3 regions of the Corynebacterium kroppenstedtii DSM 44385 genome follow, and region 3 is predicted to be linked to each of the others. Evidence: riboswitches for the same ligand, from Rfam matches in the RefSeq annotation. Region 3 holds a riboswitch; each other region holds the start of a gene.

Region 1 (6,252 bases), 470 kb from region 3:
TATCGACCTCTTCGGTAATCATGCTCCCCAGACCGTCGATAATTTTGTCGGGTTGGCTAAGGGCACGAAGGATTACTCGGAGCGCAATGCTTCGGGTGGAGAAGAGGGCCCGTTCTACGATGGCGCAATTTTCCACCGCGTCATCGACGGTTTCATGATCCAGGGTGGGGATCCGACGGGAACAGGCCGTGGTGGCCCCGGTTACCGCTTTGGCGACGAATTCCACCCTGAACTGCAGTTTGACCGCCCGTACCTGTTGGCCATGGCGAACGCCGGCCCGGGTACCAACGGTTCCCAGTTCTTCATCACCGTCGCCCCGACCCCGCACCTGAACAACCACCACACCATTTTTGGTGAGGTCACCGATGCGGATTCTCAGAAGGTCGTCGACACGATCGCGGAAACAAAGACCGATCGCTTCGACCGTCCGCTGGACGACATCGTGATTGATTCCGTGGAGATCGTCGAGAACTAGTTTGTGTCGTCGGTAATCTATCTAGTACCGACGATTGACGACGAGTAACGTGGCGCCCGTGTCAGTGCCTATAGCGTTCCGGTACGTGTACTGCGTTGGTACGTGTAACGTGTGATGACGTGCTGACACGGACGATTCGCCAAACCCCTGTGACCTCGGGCGCGCTGATTGCCTGCATCGTCGTGTACCTGGTGACCGTTGTGCAATCCGGGTCCCTGGACGGCAACACGCATGAATCGTCCTTGGCGGCGTCCTGGTGGCTGTATCTACCCGCGCTGACGCCCGATAACGAAGCTCTCCTCCGTGGGCTGACTTTCAGTTTTCTCCACTCCGGCTTGACGCATCTCCTGTTCAATGGGGTGATGTTGTGGGTGTTCGGGGTCGGCATCGAGCGCACCTATGGTTCGCTGGCGATGGCGATCATTTTTGCGGGCACAAGCTACGGTTCGGCCGCCATGATTCAATGGCGCGACCCCCTGTCCCTGACCGTGGGGGCATCCGGAGTGATCTATGGCCTGATGGCTGTTGCCGCGGGCATGTATCTGAACAATAAACCGCAGATGAGGGCGCTTATCGTCCTCATTGTGGTGAACTTGGGGTATTCGTTAATTACGCCGGGCATCTCCTTGTGGGGGCATATTGGGGGATTGCTGACGGGTGCCCTGATGGCCATCGCGATCTACGGAGCACAGATTGTGACCGGTGTTCGCGGGCCGGGCCGACGTGTGGGACGGTTCGTCGCTGCTGGTCTAGGCACCGCGGGTATGGCGCACGGTGTTGGCTCGATGTCGAGTGGCACCTCATTGCTCGGTGGTGCTGGAGGCGCCATGATGGGGGCCGGTGGATCGCAGCGAAGGCTTATCGCGCGACTGTCAGCGTCGGTCGCTGTGTTCGTGGTCGGTTGTGGAGCGATGGTGGTTTACATCGCACAGGTTGATTCCGCGCTGGGGGTATAAATTCTCGGATTGGGTGTATTTCCCGACGAAAATCGGCATCTGGGCTACCAAAAGGCGGGGATGGGGTCTACAGTTGGTGTGTACAAGACGATGAGGAACCCGGTGAGAATCCGGGGCGGTCGCGCCACTGTGACTTCGTTAGCGGTTGGGCAGTACGCCTGGTCAACCTGGTCGTTCCAGGAAGGGACAGCCCGATTATTGGATCTGCTGGGGTGAAAACCCCAGGTTGGGATCGTGTTTAACGAAGCAGCCAGATACTCGCGTTTTGTATTTACTTTCTTTGTTACGCGTCATATCAAAAGGAGTTGCTGCTGTTGGCTAAACTATATTCTTTTCTCTTGTGAAAGTAGGCGGAGTTTAACTCACGCCCATCACAAATTCTCAAACTAGGAAAATTCTTTTCTTCTAGTGTTGTTACTCCATAACGAAACGCCCAGGCAGGCGCGTGGTCTCGTATGCCAGGGCGTTTCTTCACTTTCATAATTGAGGTCTACACTCGCGTAGGAATACGCACTGTTTATTTTCCAGAAGAGGAAGTATTTGTTATGACCGATTCATCACTTCATGCCGCTCAGCCAGCATCATCTCGGACGTCGGCACGCGCGCTCGCAGAAGCGATCGATGTTCCTTCGTCATTTGTGTGGCTGTTCTCTGCACTGGTCATTGGCCTGTTGGTGTACTACTTCGTTGGTATTGACCAGGGTGCGACCAGCGTCTTCGGTAACGACATGCATATCCACGAGTGGGTACACGATTCCCGGCACTTCTTGGGATTCCCCTGCCACTAATCTTCGCGTCGTCGCCAGGGCTTTCCTGGTAGACGCCCATATTTGGAGTTAAAAAATGGAACGCCAATTCGTTCTACGTTGCGGGGGCTTCGGTTTACTTGCTGGGCTTTTGTCCTTCATCTTCGCCAAGCTGTGGGCAGAGCCCATCATCAGCCGGGCAATCGATTACGAGGAAGGGCGTGACGAGGCCCAAGACGCCCTCGATAAAGCCGCTGGTATTGCCACTGGTGGCGATGAAACCGAACTGTTCAGCCGCACAATTCAATCGACCGTGGGTATCGGTACCGGTATGGTCCTTATGGGGCTTGCCCTGGGCCTGCTGTACGCGGTGGTGTTCAGCCTGTATCTTCGGTACGCAAAGCCAACCAACATTCGAGCCGCTGCTATTGGTGTTGCAGCCGCCATGTTTGCCTGCCTGTACATCGTTCCCTGCTTGAAGTACCCGTCGAATCCGCCCGCCGTCGGTAACCCGGACACAATTAAGCAGCGCACATGGCTCTTCCTCACGATGATTATCGCGTCGGTAATCGTGATGGTCGGGGTTGTTTTTCTGCACAAGGTTTTGTCCGCGCGCATGGATTCATGGGTTGCTTTCCTGATTTCAGCCGTTGTTTTCGCGGTCATCATGTACGCGTTTAGCCGGTTGCTGCCGTCGTTGGGGCATTTGCATGCCAACATCGACGAGTTCGGCCGACACAATTCTGAGACGCCTCGTCCACTGACAGACCCGGATGGGAAGATCGTGTACCCAGGGTTCCCTGCAGATGATCTTTACTATTTCCGTGTCTACTCATTCATGGCCCAGTGTATCCTCTGGGGCGTGATCGGATTTGGCACCGCGTTGGTGTCCAAGAAGGCCATTCATAAAGCCGCTGTTCAGGCTGAGAAAGAAAAAGTCGCGGCCTAAAATTAGATCCCGTAACCGTTCCGCGTAGCTATGTAATTTAAGGCGTAGCTACGCGTTGTCATATTGGTAGACATATCGTGTGTGCCGGAAGATATCCGTGGGATCACGGGATATGTGGCCTGTCTGTACCGATACCGGCTGATACACAGCTATTTAGGTGCCAACATAGCTTGCAGACCAACAATGAAGACTTTATTGTGAGAAGTAGCACCACGGTTTCGTGGTGGTTCAAAAAAGTAGGCCACCGTGCCCTTACACGATGACCTACTCGGGGCAAACCCCTCTTAGCAGAGCTTCTCGATCAGATCGAGTAAAGCTGCTAAGTGGCCAGCCAAAGGCCCATATTTCAAAGCCAGGGCGAGGATCCGTACGATCACGGCCCTGGCTTTGCTTATGCCTTTCAGCCAGCCTTTACGGCCTCTGGGAATAGGCTTCCTATCCACACCATCACCTCCTTCCGTTAAATTGGAGGTCCCCTTCATCGCTGATAGGAGGCCCCACGTGCTTCACGCGGGACAGCCGCGCAGCAACGAAAGGGGGCTTGACATCACGTCAAGGCCGAAAGTAACCATAGCAAATTCGAACGCCCCATTGCCGGCCATGAGAAGTGGGATTGAACAGCAATGGAAACAGGGCATGTGTGCCCATACGCCTTCACATGCCCCATTAATCAGCTCGCTAACATGCTCCTAGCATGCGGTACGCCGGAGATCACTTTCCGTTCTTGAGGTGAAGGAGTCTCGCTGAACCGCCAGGGGCCACCAGCCCGGCACCACGGTCGTAGAGAGCACGCAGTGATCGCACAGCCACAATGTGCCAAGAGGGAATGCGTTGTGTTAATGGAAAGGTCACCTCGTAGTAGGGCGCTCTCAGTGGGATAATTTCAGCATGAGGCGTTTTCATCGGCAGAGCCGCACGACCATCGGCGTGGTGAGGCTTATCGTTGTCTCGGCACCCCTCGCGAGCGCACGTCTGCCGCGGTTCGCGTCGTCAGAAGACACAGTCCGGTGGGCAGATTACCGGCACGAGCTGCGTCGTTACGAGGAATTCAGTGATATTAACGACGCGGGTCCGGGCACGGAAGAAGCGGCCAAATCCACCCGCTTGCGCGTTTTCGTCGGCAACCCGGGCCCGTGGGATGTGGGGGAGTGGGCGGGAAAGCCTTTGCCTCTTGTGTCGCCAATGAAGGTTGCGCAGTGGAGGAAGAACCCGGACTATGACGGGCATCGTGGGGAATCGCTACGCACCTATATCGACCGCGTGGCGAAGTGGGCTGACGATCTAGAACCAGGGGAATACGTCACGGTCAGCGACCAATCGCTGGGCCGCGCACTACTCGTGCATGCTCTGGATGCCCCGCCCGACGCCTTTTGGCGCTGCGATATACCCCCCGAGTGGCAGATGCGATTCCACCGTCGGCACAGCGGTGACAAAGAAATGTGGACTCTCCGCGGCCTGGCACCCGTCGATCCGGCGTCGTCGAGAATGTTGCGATAAGCCCGTTAGAGCGCGTCAGACAGATGTGCCTATTTCCATCCCATAGTCATTAAGAGTCCGACGACGAAGAGCCCGAAACCGATGGCGTAGTTCCATGCATTGAGGTCCTGCATGAACGGGATTTGCGGCCCAGCGATGTAGTTGACCACCAGCCATAGAAGCCCAGCAATGATGAAGCCGAACATGATGATGCGGTACCACAGCGGGGTGGACGCATTGTTGAGCTTGACCGGGGTACGGGTGGACGTCGATGACGACGCGGGCCTCGACTCTGAGGACTCAGTTACCTTTGACTTCGGCATATCAACCTTTCTGACTCCGCGTGGCAGCGCACGAACGATGGTGTTGTCTGCCATGCAAGGTTAAGGGCAGCGCATACATCGGCGGTATGTGGCCCTGTTACACGATGTCGTGGACTCCGACATAACAGCTTTAGCGTCACCATAATACGGTAATGCTGGTGAAACCACTGACACGGTGCCGGTAGAGCGGCGATATGACGACGCTTGAGAAGCCCCGCGATGCCATAACCGACGCCATAACCGTCGTCAATCGTGTTCGCAATTACCGCGAATGATCATCAATCGGCAGATGAATTTTTCTCACCGGTCCCCACACGACGGCGGGTTCATGGCCACGTATCCAGTTGCGAACGTCGTCGGAAGACAGTGCTAGCAGGGCAATAATAGTCGCCGTTGTGAGCAGCAAGTTGTTGTGACCAGCGGCGATCATGCGCATCCCATTGCGATCAAGGATCGAAATCACGATGGCGATGGTGAGGAACAGCATCAGAGCATCGCGCGCGTGAGTGAATCCGCCGAGCGTGAGCAGAACCAGAATCAGGGTGCCCAACGTTAGTAAGCCGACGTACCACTGCGTTGCAACGTAGGCGGTGTGGTGGCTGAAACCCATGTCCTGCAAGGTGCCGGGGATAAAACGGTGCTGATCCGCTTTGTATAGCAGGACGACGCTTTGCCACGCGACGACGAGGAACAGCATCCCCATGGACAGCATCAGGTTCGGTGGGCGTGGAGTGCGTTGTGCATTCTTCGGACGCCGGGCAGCGCGTTCCTCATCGGAAATATCGTTGCCATAGTGCGTAGACGCCCGGCCTGTATAGCGGGTTCCGTTGATTGTCGAGTCAACATTGTCCGAGCCACGTGCGGTGAGAGGCTCAGCATCGCTGCTTTCCTCGGCGGTGTTTTCCGCTTCGGCGTCGTTCTCGGTGATTTCCGACGGGGCGTCGCTCTCAGCGGTGGCTGCCTCGATGTCGTCGGGCAGTTCCTCGGGCGTTTCATCCGCACTAGCACCGTCGTGGTCAGCTGAACCAGAGCGCAACCCGACCCGACTGACGTCGACAATCGGAAGATCCCCGTCAGTGTGTATTTTGTCGCCGCCGCCATTGACATGGTGATAGCCCGTCGAGAAATCCTCAATCATGGATACCGAACTCTCGGGGACATAAGAACGAACCGTCGAGACGACGTGATCGCGTTCCCTATCAATATCGGCAGCAATGCGATGGGTTACTTGTAAGGTGAAAAAACTAACGCCGACGGCCGTGTCATAACTGGCGGACCCCACCCAGTCCACGCGGTGACCACCCGGAAGTGGCCAATCCTTGGGACA
Region 2 (6,252 bases), 930 kb from region 3:
CCCAGCCGCAGATGAGGGTGCCAATAATTCCGGCAATTTCGAAGGTTGAGAATCCGGCGATCGAGCCGTTGAGGCTAGCTCCGTGGATGTCGTGGAGATACACAGGCGTCCAGCTGAGGATTCCGTAACGCAGAACGTAGATAAAGATGTTGGCCAGAGCTAGGAGCACCATAACGCGATTGGTCAAAATGTGGCGCCAAATGATGGTGAAGGTCGACTGGTTTGCGATCTCGCTGTCGTCGATTGCTTCGGTTTTGGCCGGGTCGTTCCGGTACTCCTCGATGGGAGGGAGGCCTTCGGACTCAGGTGTGTCTCTAATTAATAGGAAAGCGATGAGAGCAACGATGAGCGAGATAATGCCTGGGAGCCAAAACGCTGATTGCCATTGGTTTCCGGTGATGGACAATGCCCATGCGATCGAGATGCCGACGCCAGCACCGCCCACGTTGTGAGCGCAGTTCCAGATGGCCGTTTTCCACCCGCGCTCTGTCGTCGAAAACCAATGGACGAGGGCTCGGCCGGACGGAGGCCAACCCATGCCTTGGAACCACCCGTTGATGAACATGACGAGGGTGAAGATGGCCACCGTGGCATGGAGGGCGGGGATGGTTCCCAGAAGGATGTTGGTGATGCCTGACAGTGCGAGTCCGAGTGGCATGAACAGTCGTGCGTTCGCGCGGTCAGACAGCGTGGCCATCATGAACTTGGAGAGGCCGTACGAGATATAGACGGCGTTGGCAATAATGCCGATGGCGACTGTATCGAGGATGCCGTCGTTCTTGATCAGTGCGGCGACTGGCGAAATGTTGTTTCGGACCAGGTAAAAGCCTGCATATCCTATGAATATCCCCATGAATACTTGCAGACGGAGCCGAGGATATTTATGGGCGATTTCGTCTGCGGGGAGCAGGGGTTGTGGTGGGAGCGCGCGGAAGGATAATTGGCGCGCAGTTTTCTCTTGTGACACGCCAAATATTATGCGGTAGCTGGGACCCTAAAAAATATTATCAATTGGTAACTGTCGCATCGGTCGAGGTCAGACAGGCCCGCATATCCCCCGAATGGGGATAAAACCCTCATCCTTAAGCGACGGTTGCGTAGGTTTCGGGGACCTCCGGTGACCCCGCGGCGGTTTAGGGCATTTTTTCGCGCTGTTTTCTTACAGAAAACGGTCTTGACGTGGTGATTTGTGGACATTCTGTGTTCCGTGTAGAGTTCTAACACGTTCGAGCGGCTCCCCGAGAGAGCTACTCAACGCAATCGGCGCTCTTTTAATAGACGTGCTGATGGCCCTGTGGCGCAGTTGGTTAGCGCGCCGCCCTGTCACGGCGGAGGTCGCGGGTTCAAGTCCCGTCAGGGTCGCATTTATTTCGGCCGGACTTTGTGTCCGGCCGTTTTTGCATTCCGGGGGCCGCAGCATCACTGTCGTAGAGGCCGCCGTCGTATAACCCCGAATATATCTCCCCAGTGTCGCCGTGTTTCTCCTGCATAAATGGGTAGTTGAGAAGCTCTACCGTAAGCTACCTGTAGACGGATAGCCATCAAACTGGGAAATGCGGGGAATGCAGTGCGAATCTGCAACTGACGCGCAACGGTGACACGCTATTTTGCGTTAAGTCCGGATACCGCGTTTTGCCTTGGAAGGCTAGCCGTGAGCTTCGATATCTCGCGTTTAGGTAGAGAGGATAGTTTTCCATGCGCGGTTTCTCACTCTTTTCCCACTCTGGTTCGGACCATTCGTGGAGGACTCCAACACTTGCAAGCCAATCACCAAGCAATCGCCGAATGACGCGGAAACGCAGGTTGAGCGTGGCTATTCTCGCGTCGGTAACCATGCTGGGAGTGGCCGGTTGTCAGTCGGGAAATGAATCCTCAAATGATGCAGAAAAGTCAGCATCGGATAGCGCTTCGTCGAAGGGGGATCAATCGGGAGACTATCCGGTTACCCTGAAGAATTGCGGCCGGGATTTGGAGATTAAGCAAAAACCTGAACGCGTCGTTGCTTTAAACCAAGGTGTGACCGAGGAATTATTGTCAATGGGCTTCGGTGATCGAGTTGTTGGTACAGCGACCTGGACCGATCCAATTTTGGATAATCTCAAGGCTCAGAATGACAAGATCAAACGCTTGTCCGATAACAACGCCTCGATGGAGACAGTTCTCGATCAAAACCCAGACTTTGTAGCCGCGACATTTGCGCAAACGTTGGCTGATAGTGGTTCCGGAAGTTACGAGAGCTATAAGAAGGTCGGTGTACCGGCATATCTCGATCACACGGAATGCACGAAGTCGGATAAGCCGGGTGATAATGGCGACGGTGGTCGGAAAGAAAAACTCCGGATGTCTGATATCTATACAGATATTCACGATCTCGCCGAGATCATGGGTGACAAAGCCGCAGGTGATGAGCTCCAAAAGAAATTAGAGGACCGCATTGCCAACCTCAGCTCCTCAAGTAAAGACATTCCTTCCGGGACGTCTGTAGCCTTTTGGTTTGCCAATTCAGAAAGCCCGTACATGGCCGGTGGTAAAGGCGCTCCCCAGATTATTGCGGACCAGCTCGGGCTCAAGAACGTGTTTGAGGATAATTCGGAAGAATGGCCACAAATTGGGTGGGAGGCCATAGCCGCGAAAGACCCCGATTATCTCGTTGTGGGAGACCTCACCCGTAAGCAGCAAACTGCCGAGACCGCCAAGGAAAAGATCAAATTCCTTAAAAATAACCCGGTCGCGAAGAATATGAAGGCAGTGAAGAATGACCACTTGATTGTGGTTGCCGGTGGTGATCTCAACCCTGGAATTCGCACTGTTGATGGCATGGAAAAGGTTGCTCATGCTCTCGCTGATGGCAACAAGAATGATGGTCAGGGCTCCTCAGAGGACAATTCTCCGTCAGAGCAGGGGAATAGAGAAGAGTGACGTCGACAGTCAAACTCTGGATTCTCGTTAGTGCATCGCTGGTAGCTCTCTTTGTCTCAATTTTATTTTCTATAACGTTGGGGCCATTGAGTGTTTCGATGACCGATGCATGGCGAGTTGTCGCTTTCAAACTAGGTCTTAGTTCGACGCCCGAAGGGGTCACTCTTTTAGAGCAAAACGCGATTTGGGAATTGCGTATGCCACGTGCGCTGCTGGCTGCAGTGGCAGGTGCTGCTCTCTCCATATGCGGTGCCGTGCTGCAGTCTTTGCTACGCAATGGTTTGGCCGACCCCTACCTGCTTGGTATCAGTTCCGGAGCCTCGGCTGGGGCCGTAGTGGTCGTTCTTACTGCCTCGACGGCGGCGTCGTTTGTGATGGCGCCGGGAGCTTTCGCGGGAGCACTAGCAGCGTTTTCGCTCGTCCTTCTCCTCGCGTGGGCCGCGGGGAATGGTAACCACAACATTATTCTGGCGGGGGTTGCCATTACTCAGCTCTTCTCCGCTCTCACCAGTTTCCTCATCATGTTTTCAGCCGACGCGAACACCACGCGTGGAGTGCTGTTCTGGATGCTGGGCTCCTTGGCGAGTTCATCCTGGCAGACGGTTGCTCTCAGCACTGCCATCTTTGCAGTCAGCTTCGTGGTGCTCTTTTGTCATTCGACGGCGCTAGACGCCTTCACCTTCGGCGCCGATAGCGCGGCGTCATTGGGCATCAACGTCAAGCGCGTCCGGATGGTGGTTATTGGCGTTGCCTCCCTTTTAGCCGCGACGATCGTGTCCAGCTCTGGGGCGATTGGCTTCGTCGGCCTGGTCCTTCCGCATGCCGCTCGGCTGATTGTGGGAACCGGTCACCGCCGGGTGCTTCCCGTCTCTGCTGCTCTGGGGGCCATTCTGTTGGTTTGGGTCGACGCCCTGGGCAGAACGGTGGCTGCACCTGTCGAGATTCCCGTGGGCGTCATCACGGCCCTCGTGGGTGTCCCGTTGTTCATCGCTCTGTTGGTCAAGCAGGGGAGGGGAAGCCGTACTCATGTCTAACAATCATGATGCAGTAACTCAGCGGGCCGCGAACACGGATCGGTCGGTATCGTTCGTTGTTTCCGACGTGTGCTCGCGCGTTCCTCCAGTTAATAACGTGTCGTTCGAGGCTCGTTCAGGTGACACAGTCGGAATAGTCGGGCGTAACGGGTCGGGCAAGACCACTTTGTTGCGTGCTATCGCCGGCCTGGCCCCACATTCCGGTCACGTCACGATTGATGGGGAAGACTGGGATACGATTCCGCGGAAGATTCGCGCACGTCGGATGGCTTTTGTCGCGCAACACAATGTGGCTAGTGCCGACGTCACCGTCCGTGATGTTATCGCGTTGGGGCGAACCCCGTACCTCGGTGTGCTCGGGATGCGCCAAAGCGACCGTGACATGGTGGTGGCGTCGGCACGAGAGGTGGGAGTGCATGACCTGCTTGATCGGCGCTTCGTCCATCTCTCAGGCGGTGAGCAGCAGCGTGTGCATCTCGCGCGCGCTCTGGCGACGCAGCCTGATGTGATCCTTCTTGATGAGCCGACGAACCACCTTGATATCAGTGCTCAGCTGCAGCTGATGGGGTACGTGTCGAGTTCGATTTTGGTGACCGTTGTGGTTCTCCACGATTTGAACCTAGCCGCGAAGTTTTGTGATTACGTCATTGTTTTGGATGGGGGCGACCCAGTTGCTGCGGGGCCGCCGCGCGATGTTTTCACTGAGGACGTCATTGAGCGGCACTTTGATGTGGAATCGCGCGTGTGGGAAACCCCGGATGGGATTAATCTCGAGTTCCACTCGGCGACGACTAATGCCGGTTGAGTAGCCAGATTCCGTCGTCTGTGCATCCCCCTGTGCATCCCCCTGTGCGGCCTTGTAAGTGTTGTACGTGCAGGGTGTGGGGCTACTTGCGTTCTTTCTCAGGCGACAGGTAAAGTATCGTCCGTGCGTGAAGCCCGGGTTACCTGGGCTGACGTGGTGGCCAGATAGCTCAGTCGGCAGAGCGTTCGCCTGAAAAGTGAAAGGTCGCCGGTTCGATCCCGGCTCTGGCCACATCACCCCTACTACACCGATGTGTGGAGTAGGGGTTTACTGCTATGCAGCAACAGGTGCGGATACGTTGCCGTATAGGCAGCGTTGGTCGTCGTCGGGGGCTTAATGAGGCAATGCTTCATGTTCGAGAGCTCTCCATCCCGATCAGATGTGAGCGTGCTGCTACGGGTCTCGGACACGAACATTTACGAGTTAACCCGGTTCCACCGTTTTTATATGGTCTAGAAGTAGTTTCGGTATAAAAGCACAATTTAGATAACGGCGCTGTTAATGACGTATAGAATTCCTTGATAAGTTCTGGCCTCGATGGCACCGTAAGGGGAAAAGGGATGGAATGTTCGCGCATCCGAGAACTTTTCCCAAAAATAGTTGCGGGCAATATTGGTGCTGGTCAAAGAATTGATCGGATATCGGCAAATAGTGAGCCCACGGGAGAGCATTATGTCTCAGACGGCTGCTGAGAATAGAGGAATAGACAGGACGCCAGGAGTGTTTGCCTGGTTTATCCTGGTCATATCTGCTGTTTTGCTAGCAACAGGTGTGTATGTGGCATTCATTCTTCCTCTAGGCGCTGCTATCTGGGGTTTTGTTTCCTACCGTAGAACTGGTCGACAAGGCCGTAAGGCGTGGATGGCGTACGTTGGCATAGCTGCAGTTCTTGCGTCTTTAATGGTGATTATGTTGCTTTTCATGGCTCCATCAGGTTCCACTGTTCAAGGCCCTACGACTTCAACGCCGTGGGAACCGGTTGGATAGGCCAGTCCATTCAGTTCCAATTGAGATAGGAGCGATGTCCGGGTCTCAGCCGAAGTTGAGCTGTTCACAGCACCATACTCGAACCGTTGTGAAAGCAACGGCCATTGACTAGCGATGAGAACGTCAAACACGCGTTGAGCTGCCGTGGGACTCTCAAACGAGAATTTCATGATCTCGGTTATCAGCGAGAGCTCGGACAGTTTGCGGTACCGGTTCTCTCATATCCGTGTGCTACCGCTGGTGTGGGGTAACTCGAGGTTATATGCCGAAAGTCTCCGTACCGCCTTTTGTCGCACAGCCCTTTCATCTGTTCAATCCGTCTAGAGTGGGCCTATGTCAGATAACGATGTCAATGCCCACGTCAAGCATGAAGTTGATCGTCACCGTTTCATCATTGAAGTCGATGGCGAAGTAGCAGGATTCGCCGAGTACGCTCCCACAGCCGCTGGGGACGTGCGGGATTTCAACCACACTGTGGTGCATCCCGAGTTCCGCGGCCAAGGCCTG
Region 3 (6,252 bases):
TTCCCGGACGGCGTCCTTCAGGCGAATGGAATCGTGCAGATGAGTGCCCGTCGCGGTCGAGCTCTCACGCAGCTCCTCCACGCTGCCTTCGAAGCACACCGTCCCACCGTCCTTACCCGCACCCGGCCCCATATCAATCACATGGTCCGCGATCGCAATCGTTTCCGGCTTGTGCTCCACGACGAGTACCGTGTTCCCCTTGTCCCGCAGGCGCAGGAGCAGGGCATTCATGCGCTCGATATCGTGCGGGTGCAGCCCGGCGGTGGGCTCGTCGAAAATATATGTGGCATCCGTGAGCGCCGAATTCACGTGCCGCACCATCTTGGTCCGTTGCGCTTCACCACCGGATAACGTCCCCGCGGGGCGGTCCAGCGTCAAGTAGCCCAGGCCACTATCGACAAATGTGTCTAGCATCGCCAGAAGGTTCTCAATAACCGGCTTCACCTGGGGTTTGTCGAGCGACGCCACCCACTCGGCCAGCTCGTTGATCTGCATTCCTGCCGCGTCGGCAATAGAAACTCCATCGATTGTCGACGTTCGAGCCCCCTCATTGAGCCGTGTGCCGTGACAATCGGGGCATGGCTTGTATGTCACCGCACGGTCGACGAACTCGCGAATATGCGGCTGCATAGATTCACGATCTTTCGACAGCATCGAATTCTTAAGGTGTAGAACTAAGCCTTCATACGTTCGGTTGACGTTATTTATTTTTATGCGCTCCGGCTCGCGATAAAGAAAATCGTGCATTTCTTTATCCGTGAATTCCTTAATGGGCTTATCCACATTGACGAATCCCGATTCCACGATTTGCCGAACTGACCACCCTCCAGCTTTGTAACCAGGAATGGTTAAAGCACCATCATTAAGGGATAGCGAGTCATCAAAAAGTTCGGTCAGCTTTAAATCGGAGACGGTGCCCATACCTTCGCACGTCACACATTGCCCGCCGATCACGGTGAAACGCTTGGCCTTACCTTTCCTCTGCCCCGCTTTCTTGATTGCGCCGCCGCCCGTCACCGTCGGCTGATTAAATGAATATGCTTTAGGCCCACCAATATGAGGTTCGGCAACACGGCTAAATAACAGGCGTAAATAAGCCAAAGCATCGGTAATAGTGCCGACAGTGGACCGTGGACCCCCGCCCAACGATGACTGATCCACACTGATGGCCGCCGTGATCCCCTCAATACGATCGACGTCCGGCCTGCTGGGGGCCTGCATAAACCCCTGCACAAACGCGTTATACGTCTCGTTAATGCTGCGCTGCGCCTCCGCGGCGATCGTGCCGAACACCAGCGAACTCTTGCCCGACCCCGACACACCGGTGAAAACGGTGAGCTTCCGTTTCGGGATATCGACGGTGACGTGGCGCAAATTGTTTTCCGACGCCCCGACGACGCGAATGACATCGTGCAATTTCGACGTGTTCTGAGTAGCCATCCCCACCACTGTAGCTGCACCAGCACTGCAGCCACTCGTGCCTCTGTAACCGTCCCCACTGTGGCCATCCCTACAGATTCAGAAGCTTTCCTCATTTCAGGAGTGATTCGGGCCACCACCTACGACACCGCCCACCACCGTTTACGATAAGTAATGCGATAAGTTCTTCTGCCCCGCGAATGGTTTTGCCCCTCTCGTGAAGCAGAAATACCAGGGAATCCGGTGCGAATCCGGAACTGTCCCGCAGCGGTATGTGAGAAAACCAAACGACACAATGACGCACTGGTGACCCTCCCCAACCTGGAGAACGCTGGGAAGCAGTGTCAATTAGGTTCCGCCCCGGATGGCCACAACCTCACGGCCATCAGGAACAGCATCAGGAGCAGCGCACTACATCGCGCACCAGCGGAGTGCTCACGAGTCCGAATACCTGCTTATCGTCGCGGAGCCCGCCGGGCCCGTGTGTCCACCACTGACGAGGATCAGGAATGACATTCACAACACTTGGCGTGCCACGCATCGGTCCACGCCGCGAACTCAAACGCGCTTGCGAAAAATACTGGAAATCAGTCTCTGCAGATAAAGAGCGCGAAACCCAAGAACACGCTTCCCACCTGGCCCGTACCGCGTGGGAACTCACCACGACCTACACACAGAACCTCGCCTCAGCCGGCATGGAATCCGTCCCCACCATGGGGCGCAGCTACTACGACGCCGTGCTCGACATGAGCGCCTACCTCGGCGTTCTCCCCGCACGCTTCAACACAATCCCGGACCATACAGCCCCCGACCACACGCCAGCACCGTCGATAGAAAACCGACTACCGCGCGACATCGATCGTCGCTTCGCCACCGCCCGCGGGACGTCGGATCTTCCCCCGTCGGCAATGACCAAGTGGTACGACACCAACTACCACTACATCGTTCCTGAGCTCACCGTCGACACGAAGTTTGATCTGACTATCGACGATTTTCTTGCCGACGTCGCCGAGCTGCGGAACACCGCCAACGTGCGGCCCGTCTTGGTTGGCCCGTTCACCTACCTGACCTTGGCTGATCAGGCATCCAACGATGACCTCGGCGGGCTGTGGCAACCGCTGATCGATGCATACGCAGAATTCATCACGCGCTTAGGTGCCACCGGGACGGAATGGGTGCAGCTGGACGAGCCGCAATTGACCTGCGACGTCACCGACGCCGATATCGAACGCGTCCGGTCCGCCTACACGAAGGTTGCCGAGGCCGCCGGAAAAGCCGACGTCAAACTGCTGGTAGCCACCTATTTTGGCCCAGGTGATCATGCTCTCGCCGCACTGAGCGACACTGGCGTCGATGGCATCGCCGTCGACCTCATCCCGAGTCAACAAACCACCACAGGGAACACTGCCGCCAGCGCCGACGGCGCCGTCCCACACTGGCTCGATGCATGGACAGGCGAGGAGACTCTCGTCGCGGGCATCGTCAATGGCCGCAACGTCTGGCGCACCGATATCGAACAAGCCTTGCGCACGCTCGAAAAACTCGCCGAGCACGGGCCGGTGGTGGCCTCGACGTCGTGCTCCCTCCTCCATGTTCCCTATCGCCTCGGGCGCAACGCCGACGGCACCGACGCACAAGAGGGTAGCTCGGAACCCGGTTTGCCCGTCGACGTCCGCGATCGATTAGCCTTCGGCGAGGAGAAAATACAAGAACTTGCGCTCCTCCACCGTGCCCTCGCGTCGGCAAGCACCCCGGACGACGAGCACTATATTGCTGCATCGAGCCAGGCCTTATCTGGGGGTGTACCCACCAACGACGATGTTCAACGGCGGCTGAGCTCGATCACCGAGGACGACCGCCACCGCGTTCCGTTTGGCGACCGCACCGGCCCGGCGCTGCCCGCGCTACCGACAACCACGATCGGGTCGTTCCCGCAAACATCGGCCATCCGACGCGCCCGGAAAGACAAACGCGACGGCACCATCACCCAGGACGAATACACCGCGCGGATGGAAGACGAAGTGCGGTCCACCATCAAAGCCCAGGAAGATCTTGGCCTCGATGTCCTCGTTCACGGCGAGCCCGAGCGGAATGACATGGTGCAGTACTTCTCCGAACAGCTGGACGGCTACTGCTCCACCACGAATGGCTGGGTCCAGTCCTACGGGTCGCGGTGCGTCCGCCCGCCCATCGTCACCGGCGACGTGTCCCGTCCGTCGCCACTAACGACGCACTGGTTCCGCGTCGCGCAGGATGCCACCGACAAACCGGTAAAGGGGATGCTCACGGGCCCGGTCACGATGCTCGCGTGGTCGTTCGTTCGCGAAGATCAACCCATGTCGGTTACTGCCGACCAGGTAGCGCTCGCGCTGCGCGATGAGATCGATGATCTTATTCGGGCCGGTGCGCGCATTATTCAGGTCGACGAACCTGCCATTCGTGAACTCCTCCCCCTACGCAAAGCTGACCACCAAGCCTATACGACGTGGGCAACGAAAGCCTTTCGATTGGCAACGTCGAGCGCTGGCCCGGATATCCACATCCATACTCATATGTGTTACTCACAGTTCAATGAGCTCATCGATACGATTATCGACCTGGATGCCGACGTCACCACCATCGAATCGGCCCGCAACGGCATGAAGGTACTCAAAGCTCTTCACGACGCCGGGTTCTCGCTCGGCATTGGCCCTGGTGTGTGGGATATTCACTCGCCGCGAGTGCCGTCGGTCGAGGAAATCACGACACTTATTCGCGACGCTATCGATGCCGTCGGTGTTGAGCCTCTATGGGTTAATCCCGACTGTGGACTGAAGACTCGGACGTGGCCCGAGACGACCGCGTCGCTGCGCAACATGGTTGAGGCCACCCGGAGCGTTCGGGCAGATTTGGACCGCTGAGCTGCCGTTATGTAGCGACGGGTGCGCTATCGCGATGGAGTGAGAGTGGCGAACACGCGCTGTGTTTCGGCTCTCACGTCATCGGGATCGACGGAATCGAGAACGTGGATCGTGGCGGCCTTTTCGCGACCCCCATCAGCCGCCGCCACCGTCGTGATCGCACCACGATCATCGGGCACGGCGACCAGCGCTTTATCAGCAATCCCGTAACTGACCGCGTCGAGGGCCACCATGACGGCAAGCAGGTCATGAACCTGGGCACAGTACCCAATCCCCTCGTTGTCGTGGAATTCGAAGTAAAAACGCAGCGCATCCTTCACAAGCGTGCCCAACTCACCCATCAAATCCCACCGCGCGATGTCGTCCGGCGTGACCATGATCGTTTCCGTCACCCCGAGGTGGCACAGGGTGACATCCCAATCGCGCTGCCGAGCTTCGTTCAGCGTCATCGCCACTGCGTCGGGGTCGACCCAGAAATTCCACTCCGCTGTGGGCGTCGTATTCCCCCGATACTCGACGGCACCGCCCATGATCGTCAGCGAATCGAACCTTGACACCAGCTCGGGATTCATCGCTACCGACGTCAGCGGACCCGTCGCGACGAGATCGGCCGGGCCGTCCTGAAGAGCAGCTTCCCACACGTCAGTCGTCGTCAATGTACGGGAAGCGGTCGACTTATGGTCGGTGGGTTCGCCACCATCCACCAACAGCCGCTCGCCCACCTCACGCGGAGGTCGGGCGTATCCGAGGCCGTAATCGCCGTGAGTTTCGGGAGTGGTGGTCAACGGAATCGAAACCGGTACGGCTGGCCCCACCCCAACGGGGATGTCGGGGCATCCGCACAGGTCAAGCACCCAACGCGTGTTCACCGCGACATTCTCGACCGTCGTATTTCCTGCGACGGTGGTCACGCCGGCTAACTCAATTTCCCCGGCGCGGTGCCGTGCCGCGAGATAAATCAGAGCGAGCATGTCGTCGATACCCGTATCAACATCCGCTACAAGTCTGCGCACAGAAAACCTCGCTTCCGCTGGCGACAAGCGCACAATTAAGCACAATAACGTACTGCCCCACAACGAGACTATAGGTAGACTTTCACAGGAGCAGGCTTTCTTTCTCTACCAATAATAGAGAAAATAAATTATGACAATTATGATTCATCTTTTCTATACAGGTACCGACGACGCCGCGCAGCGTTTTGCGGAAGAAATGACTACAAGCGGAACTGTCGAAGCTATCCGCAATACAAAAGGAAATTTACGGTATGAGTACTTTCAATCGATCGATGATCCTCATACCATCCTCTTGGTTGATTCTTGGGAAGATCAATCTGCACTTGATGCTCACCACGAATCACCACTTATGCAGAAAATAGCGCAATTGAGGGATAAGTATGACCTGCACATGCGTGTGGAACGGTTAAAAACAGACGATAATCCACCAAATGATGAACAATACATAAGACGCTGACAGAACAGCACTGGCTACCGTTACAACCATTTCTCTCCCCCTATCCTCTTAGAAGCCCTTACAGCTTCGCCGAAGAGTTAATAACAAAAGGCTGATGTCAACAGTTCAGCCCACCTTGTGAAGCTATCACGCTCACAAGAGTGGGCTGGATCTCTATTAAAACGGGGCCATGCGTAGGACTACAAACACACTTTATAGAGAGAATACGCACGCCATAGAGCGATAGAATGTGGCCAGGTTCGAGAAATCCCAGCCTCACATCAACCCAGCCTCTACACCTACGGAGTACCACTATGGCTCTCAAAGCTGCATTCATGTTCGTCGACACCGGCGCCGACCCCTCCACCAACCGCTCGACCGTCACAACTCCAGGCGTCGAACTCCTCACGGTGGCCGTCAACGATTACGCCCAAGCCGCCGACGTAGCATCGAAACTCGCCGACGAAGAATACGTCGCTATCGA

What was found. A riboswitch is a leader RNA that binds a small molecule or an ion and turns the genes downstream of it on or off. The one in region 3 is predicted to bind cobalamin.
Region 1: it holds a riboswitch for cobalamin, as region 3 does, so the genes downstream of both, CKROP_RS00195 (CbtB domain-containing protein) here and metE (5-methyltetrahydropteroyltriglutamate--homocysteine S-methyltransferase) in region 3, are expected to answer to the same signal.
Region 2: it holds a riboswitch for cobalamin, as region 3 does, so the genes downstream of both, CKROP_RS02020 (ABC transporter substrate-binding protein) here and metE (5-methyltetrahydropteroyltriglutamate--homocysteine S-methyltransferase) in region 3, are expected to answer to the same signal.

Annotation. Positions count from the first base shown of each region.
Region 1 covers NC_012704.1:41,425-47,676, forward strand. Annotated here, with positions in the region: gene CKROP_RS00185 (peptidylprolyl isomerase) at 1-475, shown strand, start outside; gene CKROP_RS00190 (rhomboid family intramembrane serine protease) at 595-1,431, shown strand; cobalamin riboswitch at 1,493-1,711, shown strand; gene CKROP_RS00195 (CbtB domain-containing protein) at 1,977-2,219, shown strand; gene CKROP_RS00200 (CbtA family protein) at 2,275-3,126, shown strand; gene CKROP_RS11390 (hypothetical protein) at 3,411-3,569, opposite strand; gene CKROP_RS10415 (histidine phosphatase family protein) at 4,015-4,623, shown strand; gene crgA (cell division protein CrgA) at 4,653-4,925, opposite strand; gene CKROP_RS11010 (LssY C-terminal domain-containing protein) at 5,188-6,252, opposite strand, start outside.
Region 2 covers NC_012704.1:504,689-510,940, forward strand. Annotated here, with positions in the region: gene CKROP_RS02010 (MFS transporter) at 1-967, opposite strand, end outside; tRNA gene CKROP_RS02015 (tRNA-Asp) at 1,289-1,362, shown strand; cobalamin riboswitch at 1,502-1,649, shown strand; gene CKROP_RS02020 (ABC transporter substrate-binding protein) at 1,786-2,919, shown strand; gene CKROP_RS02025 (FecCD family ABC transporter permease) at 2,916-3,953, shown strand; gene CKROP_RS02030 (ABC transporter ATP-binding protein) at 3,946-4,758, shown strand; tRNA gene CKROP_RS02035 (tRNA-Phe) at 4,917-4,989, shown strand; gene CKROP_RS02040 (GNAT family N-acetyltransferase) at 6,079-6,252, shown strand, end outside.
Region 3 covers NC_012704.1:2,020,993-2,027,244, forward strand. Annotated here, with positions in the region: gene CKROP_RS08515 (ATP-binding cassette domain-containing protein) at 1-1,440, opposite strand, end outside; cobalamin riboswitch at 1,604-1,892, shown strand; gene metE (5-methyltetrahydropteroyltriglutamate--homocysteine S-methyltransferase) at 1,929-4,319, shown strand; gene CKROP_RS08525 (nucleoside hydrolase) at 4,346-5,332, opposite strand; gene CKROP_RS08530 (putative quinol monooxygenase) at 5,472-5,789, shown strand; gene CKROP_RS08535 (DUF6506 family protein) at 6,083-6,252, shown strand, end outside.